3 regions of the Alkalihalobacillus sp. R86527 genome follow, and region 2 is predicted to be linked to each of the others. Evidence: riboswitches for the same ligand, from Rfam matches in the RefSeq annotation. Region 2 holds a riboswitch; each other region holds the start of a gene.
The links. A riboswitch is a leader RNA that binds a small molecule or an ion and turns the genes downstream of it on or off. The one in region 2 is predicted to bind S-adenosylmethionine.
Positions count from the first base shown of each region.

Region 1: linked by a shared signal. The riboswitch ahead of msrA (peptide-methionine (S)-S-oxide reductase MsrA) and the one ahead of SJY16_RS08145 (Na+/H+ antiporter NhaC family protein) in region 2 are both predicted to bind S-adenosylmethionine.
Region 3: linked by a shared signal. The riboswitch ahead of SJY16_RS19495 (acyl-CoA dehydrogenase family protein) and the one ahead of SJY16_RS08145 (Na+/H+ antiporter NhaC family protein) in region 2 are both predicted to bind S-adenosylmethionine.

Region 1 covers NZ_JAXHBW010000001.1:2,001,132-2,009,029, reverse strand. The annotation lists gene SJY16_RS10200 (carotenoid biosynthesis protein) at 1-785, opposite strand, end outside; gene SJY16_RS10195 (phytoene desaturase family protein) at 802-2,307, opposite strand; gene SJY16_RS10190 (glycosyl-4,4'-diaponeurosporenoate acyltransferase CrtO family protein) at 2,498-3,013, shown strand; gene fni (type 2 isopentenyl-diphosphate Delta-isomerase) at 2,994-4,037, shown strand; gene SJY16_RS10180 (Na+/H+ antiporter NhaC family protein) at 4,113-5,516, shown strand; SAM riboswitch class I at 5,601-5,714, shown strand; gene msrA (peptide-methionine (S)-S-oxide reductase MsrA) at 5,815-6,471, shown strand; gene SJY16_RS10170 (alpha/beta hydrolase family protein) at 6,524-7,898, opposite strand, start outside.
Region 2 covers NZ_JAXHBW010000001.1:1,590,849-1,598,746, forward strand. The annotation lists gene SJY16_RS08115 (SDR family NAD(P)-dependent oxidoreductase) at 1-573, shown strand, start outside; gene SJY16_RS08120 (SDR family NAD(P)-dependent oxidoreductase) at 717-1,520, opposite strand; gene SJY16_RS08125 (M4 family metallopeptidase) at 1,631-3,283, opposite strand; gene SJY16_RS08130 (Y-family DNA polymerase) at 3,628-4,884, shown strand; gene SJY16_RS08135 (YolD-like family protein) at 4,902-5,231, shown strand; gene SJY16_RS08140 (alpha/beta fold hydrolase) at 5,326-6,165, shown strand; SAM riboswitch class I at 6,263-6,366, shown strand; gene SJY16_RS08145 (Na+/H+ antiporter NhaC family protein) at 6,434-7,741, shown strand; gene SJY16_RS08150 (hypothetical protein) at 7,780-7,898, opposite strand, start outside.
Region 3 covers NZ_JAXHBW010000001.1:3,723,850-3,731,747, reverse strand. The annotation lists gene SJY16_RS19495 (acyl-CoA dehydrogenase family protein) at 1-1,109, opposite strand, end outside; SAM riboswitch class I at 1,194-1,299, opposite strand; SAM riboswitch class I at 1,441-1,542, shown strand; gene SJY16_RS19490 (LLM class flavin-dependent oxidoreductase) at 1,626-3,014, shown strand; gene SJY16_RS19485 (methionine ABC transporter ATP-binding protein) at 3,011-4,039, shown strand; gene SJY16_RS19480 (methionine ABC transporter permease) at 4,008-4,670, shown strand; gene SJY16_RS19475 (MetQ/NlpA family ABC transporter substrate-binding protein) at 4,688-5,515, shown strand; gene SJY16_RS19470 (DUF488 domain-containing protein) at 5,604-5,957, opposite strand; gene SJY16_RS19465 (AAA family ATPase) at 6,231-7,205, shown strand; gene SJY16_RS19460 (DUF58 domain-containing protein) at 7,202-7,898, shown strand, end outside.

The sequences.
Region 1 (7,898 bases), 410 kb from region 2:
AATTGGAAAGTCTTTATACTTTTCCGATAAGCGTATAGTAATAAGTAAGTAGGCACTCCTGTAATCGTCACTGCGAGCCACAATTGATCGAGAAGTCCAAGGAAAATAAACATTCCCATCACCATCCCGAATAAGGCCACCATTCTATGTTTCCAGTAAATAAATGCTTCTTCTGAAGGGATCTGATTCCTAACGTAAACTGGATATAAGAGCAGATGGAAGAACAACGAAACAACAAACCAGCCTATAAAGTTTTGCATAGGTACTTCATAATAAAAACTAGTTCCTTCCCAGCCCCAATACCCTTTAACAAGATAAGCAACAGGGTCAATAATTAAGTCGATAAGGACTGCGATGAGTGCGCCAATGATCGAGTAAGTCATCCACTTCAGTAGAGAATGATTCATTTTCTTCAAAAGTTCAATAGAAAGAACATGAGTAACCGCGACCACCATCACCCATGCGAATCCAATCCCAATTGGAACGTCAACTATTTTAAAGCCAAAGTCCCCAGAATAATTGTATTGTCCAAATATCCAACCGTAATGTACTCCAAGTGATTCTGCCGCCATACTTAGAATGAAAATCAGTAACACAATCGAATACCCTATGGTCTTTCCAAACGTTCGAATGAAATAAAAACCTGCTAACACTCCGCATAGGATTAGAAAGAAAGCATTAGACCATTCTAGAACTGGTGGAAGGAGGTCGAAACCAACCAGTACAACCCCACATCCGTACCAGAAAATAAATAGCTTAAAGACCAGTTTATCTAGTTTCAACATGAATGAAGATCCTTTCTTAGCCCGTTTGTTCTTCCGATAGTTTAAGATCTTCAGCGATTAAATCAGCGGTTAGTTGACCTGATAGTGTTACCATCGGCACACCTCCACCAGGGTGTGTAGAGCCACCAACAAAATATAAATTTTCTAACAGCGAGCTTCTAGAAGGGATTTTGAAGCCGCCATTTACTTTACGATCAGTTGCAACTCCATAGATCGATCCGCCATTCGAGCCATAGAGATCTTTGATGTCGTCAGGAATAAACTGATACTCAAATTCGATAGATTCTCTCAGTCCTTGCATTCCCATCCGTTCTAATTTGTCGAGAACGATTTCTCGGTATTTACCACGATATTCTTCAAAACTTTCTCCATCTTGAAGAGGAGGGACGTGGGTTAATACAAAGAGATTTTCTTTTCCTTCTGGTGCCTGACTAGGGTCCGATTTAGAAGAAACGCCAATGTAGACAGTTGGGTCATCAGCTGGAATCCCTTCATCAAATATTTGTTGAAACTCGCGCTTCGGATCTTCAGAGAAGAAGAAGTTATGGTGCTGAAGGTTATCGAACGTTTTATTAACCCCAAGAAGTAAAACGAGTCCAGAGACAGTAGGCGTATATTTCTTGAGGTCTTTTTTTGCTTTTTCCACACCAGGCTCTTGTTTTAATAATGTCTCGTGAGCCGGGATTCCTTCAAGGTTACTTACGATCATGTCAGCTTCTATCACATGACCGCTAAATAATTTTACTCCAGTTGCTTTTTTATCTTTTGTTATGATTTGAGTCACTTCACTGTTCACCTTTACCTCAACACCTAGCTCATCAAGGAGTTTGAGCATTCCTTTTGCGATATTATACATTCCGCCTTCTACGTAGTAGATGCCAAGACCGAGTTGAACATAGACGAGTTGAGACAGAATAGCAGGAGAGTGATATGGAGACGAGCCTATATACATAACAAAAAAGTTGAACAACTGACGAAGATGCTTGTCTTTTAAGTATTTTTCAGTTGCTTGGTTCATCGACTTCATAGGATCCATTGATAACAAATCCTTAAAACTATGGAGCTTTTGCATATCCTGAATGCCCGAAAGACTTTTGCTGTAAAAGCTCTTTAAGCTGAGGTCAAACATCGACTTGCAATAATCCAAATAAGCGAGGAAATTTGAGTAGTCTTTTTCAGATTGTTTATGTACCTCTGATAGCATGACAGCTAAATCACTTGTAACATCGATTTCTTCGCCATCTTCAAAAAACGTGCGCCACTGTGGTTCGATTCGAGTAATGTTCATATAATCGTTTAGATTGCGATCAGCGCTTTTAAAAAGCTTTTCCAGTACCCAAGGCATCGTTAAAATCGATGGACCAGTATCAAAGTTGAATCCTTTTCCAGACCTTCTGTTCAACTTGCCACCAGGACGTTCGTTTTTTTCTAGAACCGTAACATCATGTCCATCAGCGGCTAAACGGATCGCTGCCGATAACCCACCTAGACCAGCGCCAATCACGATTGTTTTCTTTCCCATTATTCTCTCCTCCTCATTGTAAAAAAGGTATTTACGTCGACTTTTTTTATAAGCGGCTGTATAGTGTAAGTATAACCTTTGTGAAAGTAAGATGACAGTCACGGGTGTGTTATGTACAAGATGATCAACTAATGACTAAATATCATCTTAAACGAAAGACTGTAAACAAATAATGAAAGTTGGGTAGCCCATGCAGGTATTTCATCTTTCAATAAGTGGATTGATCATAGCAAACTTTATTGCCTGGTTTACCATACATGTTTGTCTCTCTTATTTCTGTTTGAAAGTCCCTGATTCCTTCTACGAGTCACGGAACCTTCATCATAGGAAGAGAGAGGAAGCTGCTTTGTACGAAATATTGAAAATTAGATCTTGGAAAACGGTTCTTCCTGATGGAGGAGGTATATTCAGAGGAGGGTTTCGTAAGAAAAAGCTCAAAACTTTAACAGTAACCTATGTTACGAAATTCATCGTTGAAACGAAAAGAGCGGAGTTCAATCACTGGATCTTAATTCCACCTTCACTCTTGTTCTTTCTCTGGAATCCTCCTCTAGTAGGCTGGTTTATGGTTGCCTATTCCCTTATTGTGAATATACCTTTCATCATGATCCAACGATACAATCGATACAGACTAGAACTAATATTGCCTAAAATAAAGAATAAAGAAAAACGCAGGAGGTCATCAGTTGAAACATACGGAATATGATCAAACAGAAAGCAGAAAAAATGAACATATTGATATTTGTCTCACCGAAGAAGTCGAAGGACAAGGAATCACCACTGGATTAGAAAAATTTAGATTTAAACATCGAGCATTACCAGAAATCGATTTTGATGATATCGATCTATCAACAGAATTCCTTGGTAAACAAGTAGCTTCACCTTTTCTAATCAGTTCGATGACTGGAGGGACCAAACGTGCTTGGGAGATAAATAAGCGTCTTGCGAAAACTGCTGAAGCAGAGGGATGGGCACTTGGTGTAGGCTCCATGCGGGCTGCGATACAGGAAGAACGCTCTGTTTATTCATTCGAAGTAAGAAAGTTTGCTCCTACGATTCCGATCTTTGCAAATATAGGTGCCGTGCAGTTGAATTATGGTTTTACAGTAGAAGAATGTAAAAAGGCAATCGATCTGATTGAAGCCGATGGACTCATCCTTCATGTAAACTCTCTTCAAGAAGTGTTTCAACCCGAAGGCGACACAAACTTCAAAAGCTTACTTCCAAAAATTAAAGAAGTAGCAAAAAGACTTGAAGTGCCGGTAGGCGTAAAAGAAGTTGGTATGGGGATCGATAATGAAACGGCTAGAAGCTTGGTCAACATAGGTGTAGACTTCATCGATGTAGCAGGAGCCGGTGGAACATCGTGGATTCAGGTTGAAAGCTACCGCTCTCATCAGACCTTAAGAGAGCAAGCAGCTGAAGCGTTTAAAGGGTGGGGCAATGCTACCGCCGAATGTTTGATAGATGTTCGAAAAGACCTTCCCACCGTTCCATTAATTGCAAGTGGTGGGTTGAAAAATGGTGTCGATGCTGCAAAGAGTATTGCTCTCGGAGCTGATCTTGCAGGGTTTGGTAGAGCTCTTCTTCATCACGCTGTCGATGAAAGCGAACAAGCTCTTTCTGATCAACTCAAAAGAATAAAGTTCGAACTTCAAACTGCTATGTTCGGTATTGGCGCTTCATCGATTCACGATTTAAAACACACAAAATCATTGCGTCAATCTTAGCCGGAGAATTTTCTCCGGCTTTTTGTATAGGTCCCTTTTCCAAGTGCAAACTAATTGGAAAAGGGGGGATAATAAATGGATTGGCTTTCGATTATACCATTCGTAGTTGTTATCCTTGTTGCGGTTAAAACCAAACTCGTAATACCGGGGTTAACAGCAGGATTGTTAACAGCATCATTCATACACAAGCCTGGTCTTATTTCTGGGTTAGAACAATTTTACCAATTTATCATGAGTGGCCTGAAAGATGAAAGCAATATTAAGATTATTATCTTTTTATATATGTTTACTGGTCTTATCGGAATGATGAAATATACAGGTGGAATCAAAGGATTTGTTCAAACAGCCTCAAGTAAAATCAATTCGAAAAGAGGCGCATTGTTTCTAACATGGCTTTCAACGCTAGGTACTTTCAGTGCACCCAGTTTCCGTATCGTGACGGTCGCTCCTATAATGAAGGCACTTCTAAAGAAAGTAAAGATGACTCCACAGGAACTTGGGTTTGTAATCGAAACCACAGCTACCCCGGTAATTGTACTGATTCCAATCGCTACTGCATTTGTGGGGTACATGTCATCTGTTGTAGACCTTTCTTTAAAAGGGCAGGGTCTCGAAGGTGATGGGTACAGATTATTTCTAGAAAGTATCCCTTATAATTTCTTCTCTATTTCAATCATCATCATTGGGTTTTATTTAAGTTTTTTTCATCATAATAAAAAACCAGCTACCGATGCAGGAAATCTCGAAAAAGAAATAGATGATAAGTGGGAAGATTGTCACCCTGTCGTTTCGAAGGATCTACCAGCTAAACCAATGAACTTATTGGTTCCTCTAAGTGGTGTTATTCTTCTTACACTCTTCCTTACATATTGGAATGGCTATGAAAAAGGATTTACGGGGATAATCGAAGCTTTTATCGAAGCAGATGTATTAGATGCCATGGTGTTTGCCCTCCTGACAACGGTTCTATTAACATTTGTTTTTTATTTGTTCCAAAAGTTCACTCTCAAGAATCTCGTCACCTTTTTTATTGAAGGTGGGAACGATATGATGGCTGTAATCGTTTTACTCACAGTTGTTTGGGGACTTGCTTCCTCAGCTGAAACTTTAGGATTTTCAACCTTTGTTACACAGAACTTAAACTGGATTCCTGTATTATTTGTACCACCGGTCTTGTTTCTTGTTGGTTCGTTTGTTTCTTACTTTATCGGTTCCTCATGGGGAACATGGGGGATTCTCATGCCACTTGGAATATCTCTTGGTGCAACAACAGGGACATCATTACCTCTTGTGATCGGTGCTGTATTTGCAAGCGGGACATTTGGAGCATTTTCTTCACCTCTAAGTGATAACACGAATACAATAGCAAAAATTCTCAAATTAAATACAATGACTTATGCAACATTCAAGCTCAAGCCAGCACTCATTGGTGCTGCTGTATCTGCAATTGGTTATTTTGTAATTTCTTTTATTATTTAGCGCACTAATGTAAGCTTTTCTATTGACACCTAGTGTTACAACCTTTAACATTGTCATTAACTTAATAATCCTTTTTCAAGGATCTTCTTATTCAGAGAGGTGGAGGGACTGGCCCTTAGATACCTCGGCAACGGATTCCTATAGATTTTATACGGGAGCACCGTGCCAATTCCTGCGGCGAAAGTCGGAAAATAAGAAGAGGCGATCGGTATAACCAACCCTCTTCTGTTCGGGCAGATGAGGGTTTTTTTATATGCACTCCTCATCAAACGGTTTATTAATAAAGGAGTGAACGAATATGCAACTTGTATCAAAAGATGAAGAAAAAAAACAAATGATGATCAAAAGCCTTTTAGGAAAAGGAATCTATAAGAAAAATAATAAACAGCTTTATATGTTATCTCTGAGTGAACTCGAAGACATATATTTAGAAAAAGCTGGCCAAAATAGAAACGACACTTGGAGAAATGGAGTGGAAACAATGGAAAGAGCAGTATTTGCAGCAGGATGTTTTTGGGGAGTAGAAGCACTATTTCAGCAGTTAAATGGGGTAACGTCCACATCTGCTGGCTTTACCGGAGGAAAAACGATCGATCCTTCCTACGAAGAAGTCTATAAAGAATTAACAGGGCACGCAGAAGCTGTACTCGTAGAATATAATCCAGCAATCATTTCATATGATGAGTTGCTTCAAGTATTTTTCGAAAACCATAACCCAACTTCACTGAACCGTCAGGGAGAAGATGTTGGCACTAGATATCGCTCAGCTATTTTTTATAGTTCTGATGAGCAAAGAACGTTAGCTGAAAAGGCGAAAGCAGAACTTACGGCATCTGGAAAGTTCAAAAAACCGATTGTAACTCAAATTGTACCTGCAGCCAATTTCTATAGAGCTGATGAATACCATCAGAGCTACCTTGCGAAACATGGTCAATCTTCTTGCAAAATTTCATGATAGGATAAAAAAGGCTTTCCCTTAAAGATTTGGGAAAGCCTTTTTGTATACTCTATCTCCGGTTAACACCAATATGATCTAAGAATAGTTTACCTCTCTCTGATTCATCAAACTTAAAGCGAATAGAAGTGAGCTTCTCCGGTTGAAAAGAACTGTTTTGATCCATAAATGTTGTCATCGGTATATTGAAGGTTTGTAAAACTGGTTCTGTAGGATCACCAAATCGCGCTTCTTCATAAAATTTTGTTTTCGTATGCTGGATAGGGAGGACCGGATGCATACTCATAACATCACTTATTTGTACACTTGCGGATTCCCCGTTCTCAGAAGTAGCAACAATACTAAAATCCATTACAACTTCTTCCTCGTCAGAAACATTTCCTGCTGTGAAGGTTAAGGCGCTATTCTTATTAAATGAATAAGGGTTTTCCAATAACTTCTTAAACGAAAGCGTATATGAGCCATTCTTTGAATAAGCATGATCCCATTTTAGAAACACTCCGTGATTATCTCTTACTTTATTTCTTCTAAATTCCAATTCACCTTCATACCATTGCAATAATCCCTCGGCATCCATATTGAGATAAGGAGAAGAAGCCGTGGAGACATCTACATCCTCTTCAAAATCACTAAAGATATGATACGAAGGATCCTCATATTTATTAATATAGGTTGTCGAAGGTAGCCATTCTAATGCATATCGATAATCTTCAAACATCGGTACAAAAGATGAATCATCATGAAGGGTTGCCTCTAAAAAACCTGAAACATACGTCTTCGCAATTTGTCGCTGTTCTTTTCCATCTAGAAGAGGTTTTTTATTTAATAAAAGCGTGAATGGAAAGTACGTGTCGTTGTCTCCCCATGTAGTGTTAAACTGTCCATGGTTTGCTCGATCCACATAAAGAGCAGCTTTCATGATATTCTTTCTACCAGTTAAGGTGATTCCATTGAATTGACGGTCGCCTTCAAATTCAGAAAGATCACTGTCGTATGAACCATGTAGGATTAAGTAATTCACATCATTCAATTCAATTTTCCGATCTGCAATTGTATGGTAATCGGTCGGGGCGATTGCAATAACGCTTTTGATATTATACTGAAAGTCGAACCGTTTATATGCGTTGTTTGGATAACGCTCTAACTTATTGAACTTTGCCGCCAGAATAGCTGCTTGTCCACCGCGTGAATGGCCGGTAAGAGCAATGTTCTCGAAATCTACTTTTTCATAAAACGGCGCTTGTTTCTTTGTTGATAGTTTTTCAATTTCTTTTAGATGACTTAATAGCATCCACGCTCTTCCATTAATATCTCCTCCTAAACTACCAGACCAAGAAGAATTCAAGAAATTCTCATCCACTGATACAGTGATAAAACCTCTACTAGCAAGTAATTCACCTAGATAACGATAGCCTTCATCTGAGAAG
Region 2 (7,898 bases):
CTTCTACCTAGGTTATTGGAAGAGATGCCAGCAATCGATATCCTTATAAACAACGCAGGATTCGGTAAGTTCGATCATTTTGTAGATGCTGATATGAAAGAAATTGAAGCGATGTTCGACGTGAATGTGATTGGATTGATGCGTTTTTGCTCTCATGTGCTACCAAGCATGGTGAAAGCGAGAAGTGGCCTTATTATAAATGTTGCTTCACAAGCGGGCAAAATCGCGACACCGAAGTCTGCCGCATACTCAGCTACAAAGCATGCTGTACTCGGATTTTCAAATAGTCTTCGTCTTGAGATGAAACCTCATGGTATCAATGTCATGACTGTTAACCCCGGACCGATTAAGACGAATTTCTTCGAGGTAGCAGACAGTAGTGGAACCTATGCAAAAAATGTGGAAAAAATGATGCTCTCGCCTGAAAAGGTCTTGAGAGAAATTATCTCAGCTATTGAGAAGGGGAAACGAGAAGTTAACCTGCCTGCGTGGATGAATGCCGGCGCAAAGGTATATCACGCAGCACCTGGTCTAATTGAAAAAGTGGGTGGACGTTTCTTTAATCAAAAATAAATATTATTTTTGAAGAGCAACCGAGTAGGTGCTCTTTTTTTTGCTAGCTGAAAGAAAATGATCTGTATTTTTTCAAACAACCATCTTAATTGCACACGGAGCACCCTGCGAGTGCTCCGCCGCGTCTAGTCAGATGTATCCTTTTACCTCATCACACTTCCACCTGATATCTTCAATGATTCTCCAATAATGTTTTCAGATGCGTTTGAAAGAAGGTAGATGATACTGTTCGCTACTTCTTCTGGTTGAGTGATACGACCAGATGGCAGTCCTTTTTCGACCGCTTGCAATTCTTCTTTGTAACTTTTGTTCTCACGCTTTCCTTTGGCTTCAATGGCGTTTCTACCCATCTCTGTATCTACGAAGCCTGGACAAACGGCGTTAACACGAATTCCATGCTTGATTGCTTCATGTGCGAACGACTGAGTGAAGCCTATTATTGCGAATTTTGATGCGCTGTATGCTGTCCCTCCATACGTTCCGCGAAGCCCAGAAAGAGAAGAGAGGTTAACGATACCGCCTTTTTGATCTTTGTTACGCATATGGTTATATACGAGCTGAGTGAGTAGCACTGTCGCAGTGTAGTTAAGCTCCATCACCTTTCGTAAATCGTCCTCTGTTAAGCGATCAATAATATCTCCGCCTCCAATACCAGCTGAATTTATGAGACCGGTGATCGGACCATTTTCTTTAACTGCTTTCTGCACTAGGTTTGAGCGATCATCTTCATTTGTTAAGTCAGCTACAATAGTAGTGACCTCTGCACCCTCCACTAAGGTCTCACATTCTTTTTGAAGTTGTGCTAGCTTTTCTTCGTTACGCCCTGTAATCGATATTATTGCCCCTGCTTGCACAGCTACCTTTGCTGTTGCATACCCGATGCCACCGGTAGCGCCAGTTATGATGATATGCTGCTGTTTTAATGCATCTTCTTTGAATAGTTGCATAAGAAACCTCCTAGCATTTCCTAACGTCATCATTCATTCCCGCTTTCCTGGTGATGAAACATGAAAACAGGTAGCTTTAGAAAAAAGCTACCTGTACATCATACATCAAACTATTGAACGCCAACTGCCTCAAATGCTTTGTTAACCGATTGTACTTCCGGACTACTTGCACCATATAGGTCTGTAGCAGCTTGTACAGCAGAAGAGCGCATATGGCTGAAATCTGAAGAAGATGTTAGATATTGAGTCAACGTACGATAGTAGATAGCGCCGAGCTTGTCTTTTCCAATACCTGAAACTGTCACACCATAAAATGTTCCGCCTTCGCTTAACAGATAAGCAGCCTTGTTCATGATGCCGCTATTGATATGAACACCACCATTATCCTGTGTCCCGGTATAGCGTTCAGAATAATGAGCTGGATCTCCAAACTGAGTTGGGTCTGACATTGAGCGAAGAGCATCTCCAGATGTTCCTGGTGTATAAATATCTTCCCCAATTAGCCAATCTGGATTGTTGTTATCATGGTATTCAACCAGCGTTCCGAATACATCAGACATCGATTCATTTAGTGCACCAGATTCGTTCTGATAAATGAGGTCCGCTGTTGTGTTCGTTACCGCGTGTGTAAGTTCATGAGCAACAACATCTTCTCCTCCTGATAGTGCAACGAATGTAGAACCATCACCGTCTCCGTAAACCATTTGACTTCCATTCCAAAATGCATTGTTATAGTCTCGTCCGTAGTGTACTGTCGACTCTAATGGTGCTCCGTTGCCATCATAACTATCTCTGTTGAATACTTCTTTATAATAATCATAAGTAGCGCTCGCATAGTAATGTGCATCTACAGCTGCGCCATCGTAACTAGCATGAAATTCATTATCCGAGTCTGACCACAGCGACCCAGGCAACTTTTGGCGGTTTGATGCATCATAAGTGAAGACGCCGCCACCTCTTGTTGTATCTTTCAAATAGTAAGTAGAAGAGGAGAGGAGTGTATTAAATGATTTAGTGTCTCCAAGCACACCAGTACCCGTTCCGGTTGTAATCGTTCCAGTAACGTCAGAGCCACCACCACCACCTGGCTTACCTACTCCTTCTTTTTTCGCTTCGTGAAGCGCGTTAAAACTCGTTAGGATCTCCCCAGTTACTGCATCTACAACATAATTCCAGTTTCCTGGCTCAGGTGATAAGAAATTCAGTGTTACGTGATAGGCGTAGCTAGCAGAATTCCCTTGTGGATACACGACAAGAGTCGATTCTGGTTTTTGCTCATAGTCTGGGGTGAAACCAAGTGCCGCTTCTGCTTTCTTTATAGCATCCTGCTTTTTAAACTTAGTTTCCTTCTTTAGTTGTTCTTTCTTCGACCCAAGATCTGAAATCACTTTCCCTGATACAGCTGTTAATACGCCATCTTTATTAACATGAACTGTTTGAGTAGATCCGTAAACTGGTGTTCCTTTATGTAACTGTTGAAGACGAAATACAGTATATCCAAGTTGATCTTTCTCGGTTGATAAAATCTTAAATGATTGCTCTGCTGTAGCACCACTGAATTTGTAGTAGCTTTTGTTTTCGTTTAAGTAATCAAACAACACTTCGTTAGGATTTTTTGAAGATGCCTTTGTTAATTGTCCTGATACAAATGAGGGGGTCCCTTTATCATTATGTAAGTTTGTTGCAAGTGACCCCGACGGAGCTAACATACTTCCTACCAGACCTGCTGATAGTCCTAGTGCTAATAATTTTTTCTTCTTCATGTAAATCCTCCTTTTATCAGATGAGAAAAGATTAACACAATATGAAAAATATTCAAACAATTTAGATAATTATGGTGTTTATGACCTATCATAAGTTAAGGTGAAATAGGCTATCAGCACTAAAGAAAAGGAGCGTCTGGGTTTTAAGATCTAGTTGCTCTTTTTTTATTGAGAGCCACTTTTTCTTTTGAAAAATGTGGAAATGACTTCTCAACATAATTTCTAGCGAATTTTACGCGTTGGAAGAAAGTACTTATTGATATACGAACGTATATTCGGGTAAAATACGGGTATAGATATATAGAACTAGTGTTCTTATTCAGGACTTGAAAGGAGTGGTGGGGATGGATTATTCAACGTTTCAAAAGAAAACCATTTTGTGTGTCGATATGAAAAGCTTTTATGCGAGCTGCTCGGCAGTTGAGATGGGGTTAGATCCATTAACATGCTATCTTGCTGTAGTGGGTGATACAGAACGTCAAGGTAGTGTGGTTTTAGCGGCTTCACCCGCATTGAAAAGAGACTTTAATATACGAACAGGAAATAGGCTTTTTGAAATTCCGAATGATTCTCGGATTCATATCGTAAATGCAAGGATGTCCTCCTATTTAAAGCAATCGATGGAGATTACAAGGCTCTTTCATCGCTACGTTCCAAAAGAATGTATTCACACGTATAGCGTGGACGAATCTTTTCTGCAAATTGATGGAACGGAACGTCTCTGGGGAGGGCGTTTTGAGGCAGCTAATAAGATTAGGGCAGAGATCAGTGAAACATTTGGTCTACCTTGTGCGATTGGAATTGGGCCCAACATGTTGCTGGCAAAGCTCTGTCTTGATTTAGAGGCGAAGAAGTATGGAGTTGCTGAGTGGACGTATGCGGATATTCCTGAGAAGGTTTGGTCCATCTCTCCCCTTAGTAAAATGTGGGGAATTGGACCGCGCCTTGAGCGCACGCTAAATCGAATGGGCATTATGAATGTCGAGCAACTGGCAAAATACCCTTTGCATCTTCTTGAACAGAAATTCGGGGTGATGGGCAACCAGCTTTATCATCACGCCTGGGGAGTGGATCTTTCTGAAATTGGGGCTCCGATTATGCAAGGGCAAATCAGCTTTGGTAAAAGTCAGATTCTACTTAGAGATTATCATGAACAAAAAGAAGTCAAACACGTGATCTTAGAAATGAGTGAAGAGGTAGCGAGGCGCGCGAGAAGAGCTGGAAAAGCGGGGCGTACGATTAGTCTTGGGATTGGCTATAGTAAAGACGAAGGAGGTGGAGGCTTTCATAGGTCGAGAAGTATCGACAGTCCAACTTCGATCACACTTGAAATTTACGACGTCTGTTTGCAGCTCTTTCAGGAGTTTTATGGAGGGAAAACGGTGCGGAAAATATCAATTGCCCTTTCAAATATTTGTGAAGATGAAGAAGTGCAGCTTGACCTTTTCAATATGAAACGACCAAAGCAACGAGACCTTGGCTATGTCATGGATTCTATAAGAGAGAAGTATGGTTCTGATGCTTTGCTTCGAGCTGTTTCCTACACAAAGGCTGGTACAGCATTGCATCGAAGTAAACTTGTCGGAGGTCACAAAGCATAGGAAGGGGTTGAGCTTAGGTGATTCGTGATCGAGGAAATATCAAGTGGACATCAATGATGTTGCCAGAGCATGTTAAAGAGCTGAGAGAATGGAAGGAAGAAGACCGAAAAAGCCAAAAACCTGAGCTCGATGAACAGAAAATCGAGGAAATGAACGATATTATATGTGAAGCGATGGAGTTTCATCGGTCTCTTACTTTTCACTACTTCCAAAAAGGTATGACAAACGTAGTGAAAGGATATGTTCATTATATAGACCAGCTTAATATGGAATTACGAATTGTTGATATGAGTGAGAAGAGACAAACCATCTCTTTCGAAAATCTCGTGCATGTAGGAGAAGAGTAGCGGTGGCTGGTAACACTCTCCAAAATAGAAAACGTTTTTCCTTAGCGAAAAGGGGTAAAATACGTACAAACTATTATACGGAGTGAAGTGTGAGATGCTAGCTGCTCAGAACCTCAAACATTATAAAGAAAATATTAAAGGGATCGATATTCATTATGAGTATCATAAGAATGAAGTTACTTCCGATCGTCCTGTATTAACGTTATTGCATGGGTTTTTGTCCTCAACGTTCAGTTATCGAAAGCTTATCCCCTTGCTTTCAAAGTACTACACTGTTGTAGCCATTGATCTTCCGCCATTTGGAAGAAGTGAAAAATCCAGTCGTTTTGTTCATTCTTATCAAAACTTCGCAGAAGTAGTAATCGAACTACTTGAACGGTTAAGTGTTGAAGAAACGATTATGATCGGTCATTCGATGGGGGGGCAAGTGGCACTGAGAGCATCAGGCTTAAATGAGAACCTTATTAAGAAAAATATACTACTTTGTAGTTCAGGCTATCTTGAAAAGGCCAAACAGAGTCTCGTATATTCATCTTATTTGCCTTTTTTCTCAATGTATTTAAAACGATGGCTTTCGCGTAAAGGAGCGAAGGGAAATCTCATGAATTGTGTGTACGATCCTGATTTAATCGATGAAGAAATGGTAGACGGGTATGTTCAGCCTTTCTTTAATGAGGGTATTTTCCGCTCGCTTGTACGCATGATTCGAGATAGAGAAGGAGACCTTTCTCAAGAAGAGTTAAGAAACATCAAAACCCCGAGTTTATTGATATGGGGGGAACACGATAGAGTTGTACCGTTGCAAATTGGCAAACGATTAGCGGAGGATCTTCCGAATTCTGAGTTGATCGTGTATGAAAAGACAGGTCATTTACTTCCTGAAGAGCAACCGCATTCCATTTTAAGCGACATCCATACCTTTATTCAAAGGTAGCTCACTTGTAGCGAGTCGATAAATGACACGATTCGACTTTATTATTGACGAAGAAGAATAATGCGTGATAAACTTCATAACACTAATAATCGAATAGTTCTTATCAAGAGAAGCGGAGGGAACTGGCCCTGAGAAGCTTCAGCAACCTCTGACAATCAGAAAGGTGCTGCTTCCAGCAAGAGAAATCTTGAGAGATAAGAGTAGAGCCCTCTTCTCTTGAAGTGGGCTTTTTTGATTGCTACAAATTAACTAATAAGGAGTAAGTGTAATGGAAAAAGAAATAAAAGGGAATGGCTTCGCGCTGATCCCGCTTGGTATATTTATTTTGCTTTTTATTGGGACAGCAGTTGTAACGAAAGATTTTTATAGCATGCCAGTTGTGCTTGCCTCATTGATTGCTGCAGGAGTTGCGCTCTCAATGAATCGAAAAGAAAGCTTTATGAAGAAAGTAGAAGTTTTTTGTCGAGGAGCAGGAAACTCTAATATCATCTTAATGATCCTTGTCTTTCTATTAGCAGGAGCCTTTGCTGAAACAGCGAAAAAAATAGGGGCTGTAGATTCGATTGTAAATCTGGGTATCTCTCTATTACCTGCAAGTCTTCTCGTTGTTGGCTTGTTTTTGATCGGGTGTTTTATATCGATATCAATGGGGACCTCGATGGGGACAATTGTAGCGTTAGCGCCAATTGGAATCGGGATTGCAGAGCAAACGGGTATTTCGGTAGCTCTTACTTTATCTGCCGTTATCGGTGGTGCAATGTTTGGAGATAACCTTTCCATGATATCGGATACGACAATTGCAGCTGTCCGAACACAAAATACAAAGATGAAAGATAAATTTAAAGTGAACTTTTTCATCGTCCTGCCGGCTGCCATTATTACTGCTATCATTTATGGATTTTTAACAATGGGAGAAAAGGCATCACTAGACGGCGGGAAATCATTTGATTTAATCACCGTGTTACCTTACATTGGGGTATTAATAGCAGCCATTGTAGGAATCAATGTGCTTATTGTACTCGTTAGTGGAACGTTGTTTGCAGGGGCGGTAGGCTTATTTAACGGTACTTTTGGTCTGAACGGCCTAGTATCTACCGTTACTGATGGGATTAAAGGAATGGAAGACCTTGCTATGATTGCGCTGATTATTGGGGGAATGATTGAAGTAATCCGATACAATGGAGGCGTTCAGTACGTTCTTGATAAAATCCTTAATCGAGTGAAATCACGAAAAGGAGCAGAGTTCGGTATTGCTGGACTTGCAACGATTCTTGATTTATCAACGGCAAATAACACGATATCTATCATTATGGGGGGACCACTTGCAAAGAATATATCAGAGAAATATCATGTTGATGCTAGGAAGTCTGCAAGTATACTTGATATCTTTTCTGGAAGTGTTCAAGGAATGTTGCCATATGGAGCACAGTTGCTAGCAGCAGCCGGCTTAGCCTCGATTTCGCCATTAGCACTCATCCCTTATTCGATTTATCCAATCCTAACGGCAGTAGCGGGTATCATTGCGATTGGTATAAATTATCCTTCATTTCGAAAAGAGTCCACAGTAGAACATTAAAAGAAACCAGGCCGTCGTCTATGACAGGCCTGGTTTCTTTATTCTTCAATTTGCTTTTGAAGATGAACGATTTTTTGAGGGAGTATATATAGAAATTCAATCAATGAGTCCAATAAATCGATGATAAGGTTAGCGGTTTCTTCACTTGTGGAATTTT
Region 3 (7,898 bases), 2.1 Mb from region 2:
ACAATCGCATCGTCCGTCGGCGGGTTATGAAGCCCTGCTCGCACATTTCGAAAGTGCCGCTGTAATGGGTTGCTGGCAGAGAGACTTCTAGCACCGACCACACGCATCGCTAAGTCTACGACCCGGTTTGCGCTATTTGTTACGATATGCTTCACTGCTGCTAAATCAGACCCCATATTATGACGTTTATCAGGGTTTTCGCTCCATCGCTTTGCGACAGAGTAAAGAACTTCTCTCGCGTTGAATATCTCTAACTGCATTTCCCCAATCTTCCTACGTACTTCCGAGACATCTTTAATAGGTCCAGGAAGAGTGGAAGGAGAGAAGGAGGAGGCGAATTCTACCGTGTAGTCCATGGCTGACGTTGCGATGCCAAGGTACACTGCGGGAATCTGAAGATACCATCCTTTCGGGGATGCCTTGTGATTCTCCTCGATTACCAATAGATCTTCAGGTTTAACATGGACGTTATGTAGAACGAGATCATCACTCTTCGTACCTTTCATCGAGATACTATCCCACGTTTCCTCGACCTGAACACCTTTTAGCTTATGGTCGATCAGCAAATACCCTTTCTTACCGGTTTGGTCCACATCGGCGGTCACGATCGAATAATCCAGAGCCACCGCCATCGACGTAAACGATTTCCGTCCATTGATCAACCAGCCGTTTGTCGTTCTGGTAGCAGTCGTAAGAGGAATGCCTCCGCGTGAAGGACTGCCGGTCGCTTTTTCTGTTTGCGCGAGGTTTAAGAGTGCTTTTTCGTTTACGATCAACTCGCACACTTTAGAGAATACAGCTTCATCCCACGCTCTTAATTCAGCGATTTCTAATATGACGCCAAGCTGCCAGCCGAGCGATAGAGCCGTAGGACCATCACCTGATGCTAGCTGTTCTTGAACTTTCAAGAACTCGTACAGGTTAAGACCGTAGCCTCCGTATTCTTTTGGCACAGTGAGAGATAGAAAATTCTTCTCCTTTAAGTCTTCGAAATTCTCGTAAGGAAACCTTTCCTCTTCATCGTATTTGGCGGCTCTTGTTTTAAACCGTTCTACAAGTTCTTTGACGTCTTCTTCTAAGTTTGGCTGTTTTTCAGTTACGAGTGGCATCAGTATCCTCCTTTTTTTCTATACAAAAAAAGTCTACTTTCAGCTGAAAGTAGACTTAGGCTCTCCATGATTCGAACCATACAAGCTTCATCTTTCAGACAAAAAGTCTGCTGGAATGAGCACCTTGCTTAAGATAAGCGGTTGCTGCAGGATCGTTGGACCAGATTCCTCCCCTGACTCTAGATAAATGTATTAGCGCGTTAAAGAATAGAATAAAGACAAATTAATCCAATGTCAACAAGTAATTAGAAAAGAAATAATTTTTTGATATCTTGTTGACAGGTCATGAATCGGTGCTGTATATTCATCGTTAAATTCCATAAAACAAACTTTCTTATCAAGAGAGGTGGAGGGACTGGCCCTTTGAAGCCTCGGCAACAGACTCGCATGAGTACTGTGCCAATTCCAGCAAGCAATGCTTGAAGGATAAGAAAAGACAGTTGCTTTTTCAAGGCCTCTTCTTTTCTTATGAAGAGGCCTTTTTGCGTCTTAAAAAAAGAGTGGAGGTATGGAGAGATGAGTAAACAAATTATTTTAAATGCGTTTGACATGAACAGTTCGATGCACAATTCACACGGGCTATGGAAACATGCAGAGAGCAAGCGTCATCAGAGATACAAAGACTTAGACTACTGGATCGATCTTGCTAAGACGTTAGAGAAAGGGAAATTCGATGCGATTTTCTTTGCGGATGTTCTCGGTGTGTATGATGTTTATCAAAAAAGTAAAGATCCTTCGATTCGTGACGGGTTGCAAGTTCCAATCAACGATCCTGCTCTTCTTGTTCCAGCGATGGCAAGTGTCACGAATCATCTCTCATTCGCTGTAACGGTGAGTACGACATACGAAGCACCGTTTGGAAATGCCCGTAGGTTTTCGACGCTTGATCATCTAACGAAAGGGCGAGTTGCCTGGAATGTTGTGACGTCTTATTTACCGAATGCAGCACGTAACTTTGGTCTCGATAAGATGATTCGTCATGATGAACGGTATGATATCGCTCATGAGTATATGGACGTGTCCTACAAATTGTGGGAGAGCAGTTGGGAGGATGGAGCGGTTGTTGAAGATCATCAAACAGATACGCTTGTTGATCCATACAAAGTTCATGAAATCGATCATGAAGGTCACTATTTTAGTGTAGAAGGGCCTCATCTTAGTGAACCATCGCCACAACGAACGCCTGTCATCTATCAAGCTGGAACATCCGAGAAGGGACGCGAATTTGCTTCAAAGCATGCGGAGTGTGTTTTTGTTGGCGGTCCTACACCAGAGCGAATCCGGTATTATGCCGAGGATATTCGTGAGCGTGCCGTTAAGCATGGAAGAAATCCTGATAACGTAAAGATCTTCTCATTTTTAAGCGTAATTGTCGGTGAAACAACGGAGGAAGCTGAGCAGAAGTTTGAGGAATACAACAAAGTTTGGAGTGCTGACGCTGCCAAAGCACAATACGGCGCAAGTGGGTATGATGTAGCAGAATTTGAAGAAATGGACCCAGATGAACCGTTTGAATATAAGAAAACAACAGAAGGTGGTCAGTATAAAGCAGCGACGTTGACGAAGGATGCCCCGAAGAAGCTGACCGTTAGAGAAGTGTTAAATCGTTTTGAATCGATCGACCGAAATAGTGTGATCGTCGGCAATCCTGCTGAGGTAGCAGATGCGATCCAGTTTCAATTCGAAGCTTCAGGGGTGGATGGATTTAATTTAAATCATCTTGTATCACCAGGAGATTTAGAGGCGTTCGTAGAGTTAGTTGTTCCAGAATTACAGAAACGCGGGTTATATAAAGAGGAGTATGAAGAAGGCACCCTTCGTGAAAAACTGTTCGACGGAGAAGCGAGACTGCCAGATGATCATCCAGGGAAAGCCTATGCTTTTCGTAAGGAAGTCGTACGATGATTGAACTAAAAGATATTACGAAAGAGTACGGGAATAAAGAGAAGATTGTCGCTGTCGATAACGTGTCACTTAACGTTAGCCAGGGAGAAATCTTTGGGATCGTTGGGTATAGCGGTGCAGGGAAGAGTACGCTCCTTCGTTTTATAAATGTGTTGGAAAGACCTACAACAGGATCCGTTCATGTCGATGATGTCGATTTACTTTCGCTATCGAGTAAAGACCTTCGAAAAGCAAGGCAATCGATCGGCATGATATTTCAAGGGTTCTATTTGGTTACTTCAAAAACCGTCTATGAGAATGTAGCATTCGCGCTTCTGGCTGCCGGTGTGAGTAAAAAACAAATTGAGGAAAAGGTGGATCATTTGTTGAGTGTGGTGGAGCTCACTGATCAGAAAAGGAAATACCCATCACAATTGAGCGGTGGACAAAAACAGAGGGTGAGTATTGCTCGAGCGTTAGCAAACGATCCGAAGGTGTTGCTTTGCGATGAAGCGACGTCCGCACTTGATCCAAATACGACGAAATCCATTCTTTCATTGCTGAAGGATATCAATAAGAAGCTAGGAATAACGATCGTGATCATTACTCATGAAATGGAAGTGGTGAAGGAAATCTGTCATCGGTGTGCGGTGATGCGAGAAGGGAGAGTGGTTGAATCTGGTACGACGTTCGATATCTTTTCTAATCCAAAAGATGAATTAACAAAGACATTCATCCAAAACGTGCTTGAATTTCGTCTTCCAGATTCGTTGATGGAACAAGTCCAAGGCAAGCTTGTTAAACTCATGTTTCTCCGAGATCTAGCAACCGATGCGGTCGTTTCTGATATGTTACAGAGATTCAAAGTGAAAGGCAATATTCTGCATGGAAAAGTTGAATACATCCAAGATACGCCACTCGGTGTGTTCATTATGGATGTCAGTGGCGATGACACTGAAGTATATCAAGCGATTTCTTATTTAGAGAAGCGAGTAAACAACGTGGAGGTGATTAATGATGGACCACATTATCAAGCTCTTGCCTGAACTAAATGTCGCGTTCTTTGAAACGTTGATTATGGTAGGGATCGCATTGTTGTTCGCGGTGGTCATCGGTCTCCCGCTAGGTGTCATCTTGTTTATTACGGATGAAGGGTTGTTTCTAGAGAATAAATGGGTGAAGCAAGCGGTTGGCATCATCATCAATTTGATTCGTTCAGTCCCTTTCATCATCTTGCTCGTATTCTTACTACCGGTAACGAGTCTCCTATTAGGTACCACAATTGGTCCTATGGCAGCCTCTGTTTCGCTTTCCGTAGCGGCAATCCCGTTTTATGCAAGAATCGTAGAATCGGCTGCGCGTGAAATTGACAAAGGCGTCATCGAAGCTGCTGTCGCAGCGGGTGCTTCTCCGTGGATGATCATTCGGCACATCGTCTTGCCAGAGGCGAAACCTGGTTTGATTACAGGACTTACGATAACTGCCATCAGTTTGATAGGCTATTCAGCTATGGCTGGGACGATCGGCGGTGGAGGTATCGGTGACTTAGCGATTCGCTATGGGTATTACCGTTATGACGATACGGTCATGTTCACAACCGTTATCCTATTGATCGTCATTGTTCAGCTCGTTCAATATTTCGGTGATTTTATCGCCAAAACAGTAGATAAAAAATAGAGTGAGGAGTCATTTAAATGAAGAAAAATGTGTTAACGATGATCGTTCTTCTCGTGACGGTCGGATTGTTGTCAGCATGTGGAGGTCAGGGAAGTAAAGCGAGTAATGTAGAGAAAGAAGAGTTAGTTCTCGGAGGAACGATTCCTTATAGCGATATGCTAGAAAAAGGCGTCAAACCTTACCTGGAGAAGAAAGGGTACTCGGTCACGATTAAGGAATTTAATGATTATGTTCAGCCGAATCTAGCACTCAAAAGCGGCTCGATCGATGCAAATTTATATCAGCACGAAGTGTATATGAACGCATTTGCGAAAGAAAACAATATGAAGCTAAGCGGCGTGATTAGGGTGCCTACTGCTCCGATCGGCATCTACTCGAACAACTATGATTCGTTAGATGAGATCGAGAAGGGTAGTACGGTAGCGATCGCAAATGATCCTACGAATCTAGCACGAGGGTTAACAGTGCTAAGAGATAATGGGGTGATCGAATTTGATGAGGATGTTGATCCTCTTCGCGCTTCTGTAAAAGATATTACGAAAAATCCGAAAGAGCTCGTCTTTAAACCTGTTGAAGCAGCACAGTTACCGAGGACACTAGATGCCGTCGATGTATCAGCTGTGAACGGAAACTTCGCGATTGCAGCAGGAATGGATCTAAACGAAGCGATTGTAAAAGATAAGTTACCTGAAGATATTATTAATCAGGTGGTGGTCAACACGGAAGATAAAGATGCGCAATACGTTAAGGATATTGAAGAAGCAGTAAGATCTGATGAGTTTAGAAAGGTAATTGAAGAAGATTTTAAAGGATTTCATCAGCCAGAGTGGTTTAGACAAAAGTAGCGTATGGTGCTAGAAGATAGATGCTATCCATTTAGGCTCCGAGTAACCTCGGAGCCTATTGTTGTAGTTCGTAATTCCAAATAGAACTCTACTTCTCAATCATTTCCTTCAAAACAACAGCATGGTTGTGTACCGTATCTTTAGCTCCGTAAAGCAAGACAACCCTTCTATCAATCGCTATGTTCTTCAACTCATTTAGTTTTGACATTGCATTTGAGCTTTCATTAATTTCTTTTATGTATGCTTCTTTAAATGATTCGAATTTATCAGGGTCATGAGAAAACCATTTACGTAACGAAGAGCTTGGGGCAATGTCTTTCATCCATTCATCTAGGTTAGCATTTTCTTTGGAAATCCCCCTCGGCCAAACTCGGTCTATTAGCACACGATGACCTCCTAGAGGTTTTTCCTCTTCATAGATCCGTTTCAATACAATCGACACATGGATCACCTTTCTTCTAAAAACATGATTGTGATATCAAATAAAGAATGTATAGGCTTACTATTCCCTATTATACGTAGAGAAAACGGGTGTAAGTTACAGGAACTACCATATATTGTTTTTGTAATTGTGTGAAAATAGAGGAACTTATTAACGTGTCGTTTCCTATTTTTGTTACAATAAGGGTATGAGTATTTAGACATTGCATGTAATAGGAAAAGATACCTATATTGAATACAACTACCTTGATAGAGGTTAATGGAGGAATCGTTCATGAGCTCAGAGTACCAGTACGATACGTACCAACCATCTGTGAAAAAAGTCATAGAAAATATTGAAAATGTAATGGTAGGAAAAAGGGAGGTAACCGAGCTAAGTTTAGTTGCACTGTTAGCCGGTAGCCATGTTCTTTTAGAAGACGTTCCAGGTGTAGGAAAAACGATGATGGTTCGAGCGCTTGCGAAGTCGGTAGGTGCTGGATTTAATCGGATTCAATTCACACCTGACTTGTTGCCATCTGATTTAACGGGGGTCTCTGTATTTAATCAGAGGGAAATGATGTTTGAGTTTCGAAAAGGACCACTTCTAGGAAACATTATTCTTGCGGACGAGATCAATCGTACGTCGCCGAAAACCCAATCCGCGCTTTTAGAAGGAATGGAAGAGGGCAGTGTGACGGTAGATGGTGAAACGCATATCCTTCCTCAACCTTTCTTTGTTATGGCAACACAAAACCCAATCGAGTATGAGGGGACATATCCGCTACCTGAAGCGCAGCTCGATCGTTTTCTATTAAAGTTGAAGATGGGCTATCCATCACCTGAAGAAGAGCTCGAAGTGTTGAATAGAACAGAGCATGGTCATCCAATTGACTCGATCGAGTCTGCTCTCGAAATTGATGAGTTGATCAGTATGCAGAAGAAAGTACGAGAGGTGTTCGTTGAGCAATCTGTTAAACAGTACATCATCGATATCGTAAGTAGAACGAGACATAATACGTCTATCTATTTAGGGGCTAGTCCTCGTGGGTCTCTTTCATTGATGAAAGCAGCCCAGGCTTATGCTTTCATGCGTAATCGTGATTATGTACTTCCAGATGATATCAAATATTTAGCACCTTATGTGTTATCACATCGTGTGCTGTTAAAGTCAGAAGCTGCTTTTGAAGGTCAGCAGTCTGAGCAAATCATAAAAGAGATCGTTCAACGAGTAAAAGTTCCGATCATCCGGGAAGAGAAAGTGAAATGAGAGAGAAGCTTTCACAAAATCGAGTTTTGAAATTCTTCTTTTTAATTTTTCTTCTTCTTATCACCTTTTCCTATGCGATGTTTCAAGGTGGATTTGTTAGCTGGTTTCTCTTCTATACGTTTATTCCCTTCGTCATTTACTCCCTCACATTGCTTTTCTATCCGCTGGATGGCATACGGATGACGAGAACAGTCAATAAAACAGAATTGATAGATGGTCAAGAACTTAAAGTAACTGTTGAGGTTAAGCGTGCAAACCGCTTTCCCCTCTTTTATTTAATCGTAGAAGATCTCTTACCTGAGCGTTTGTTTCCGCTTGCTTCAGAAGATTCGTCTCGGTATCAGAGAGGGTCGCTCGCACTTCTTTTCCCCATGTTTCGGAAGGAATTGACGTATTCTTATGTCATCAACCCTATTCCAAGAGGAGAATATCGGTTTCATTCATTGCGGTGCAAAGCGGGGGATATGTTTGGATTTGTTCAACATGAAAAACGTTTAAAAGCAGAGCAATCTGTTTATGTTCTTCCAAGCTACCAATCGATTACGTGGACGCCATATCGCCAACAACTTTCAGGGACAAGGCCTTCTCCAAGAAAAGCGGATTTTGACTATTCAACAGCCGTAAGCGTTAGGGATTATGTACCTGGAGACAAGTTGTCTTGGATCGATTGGAAAGCAACTGCAAAAAGCTCGA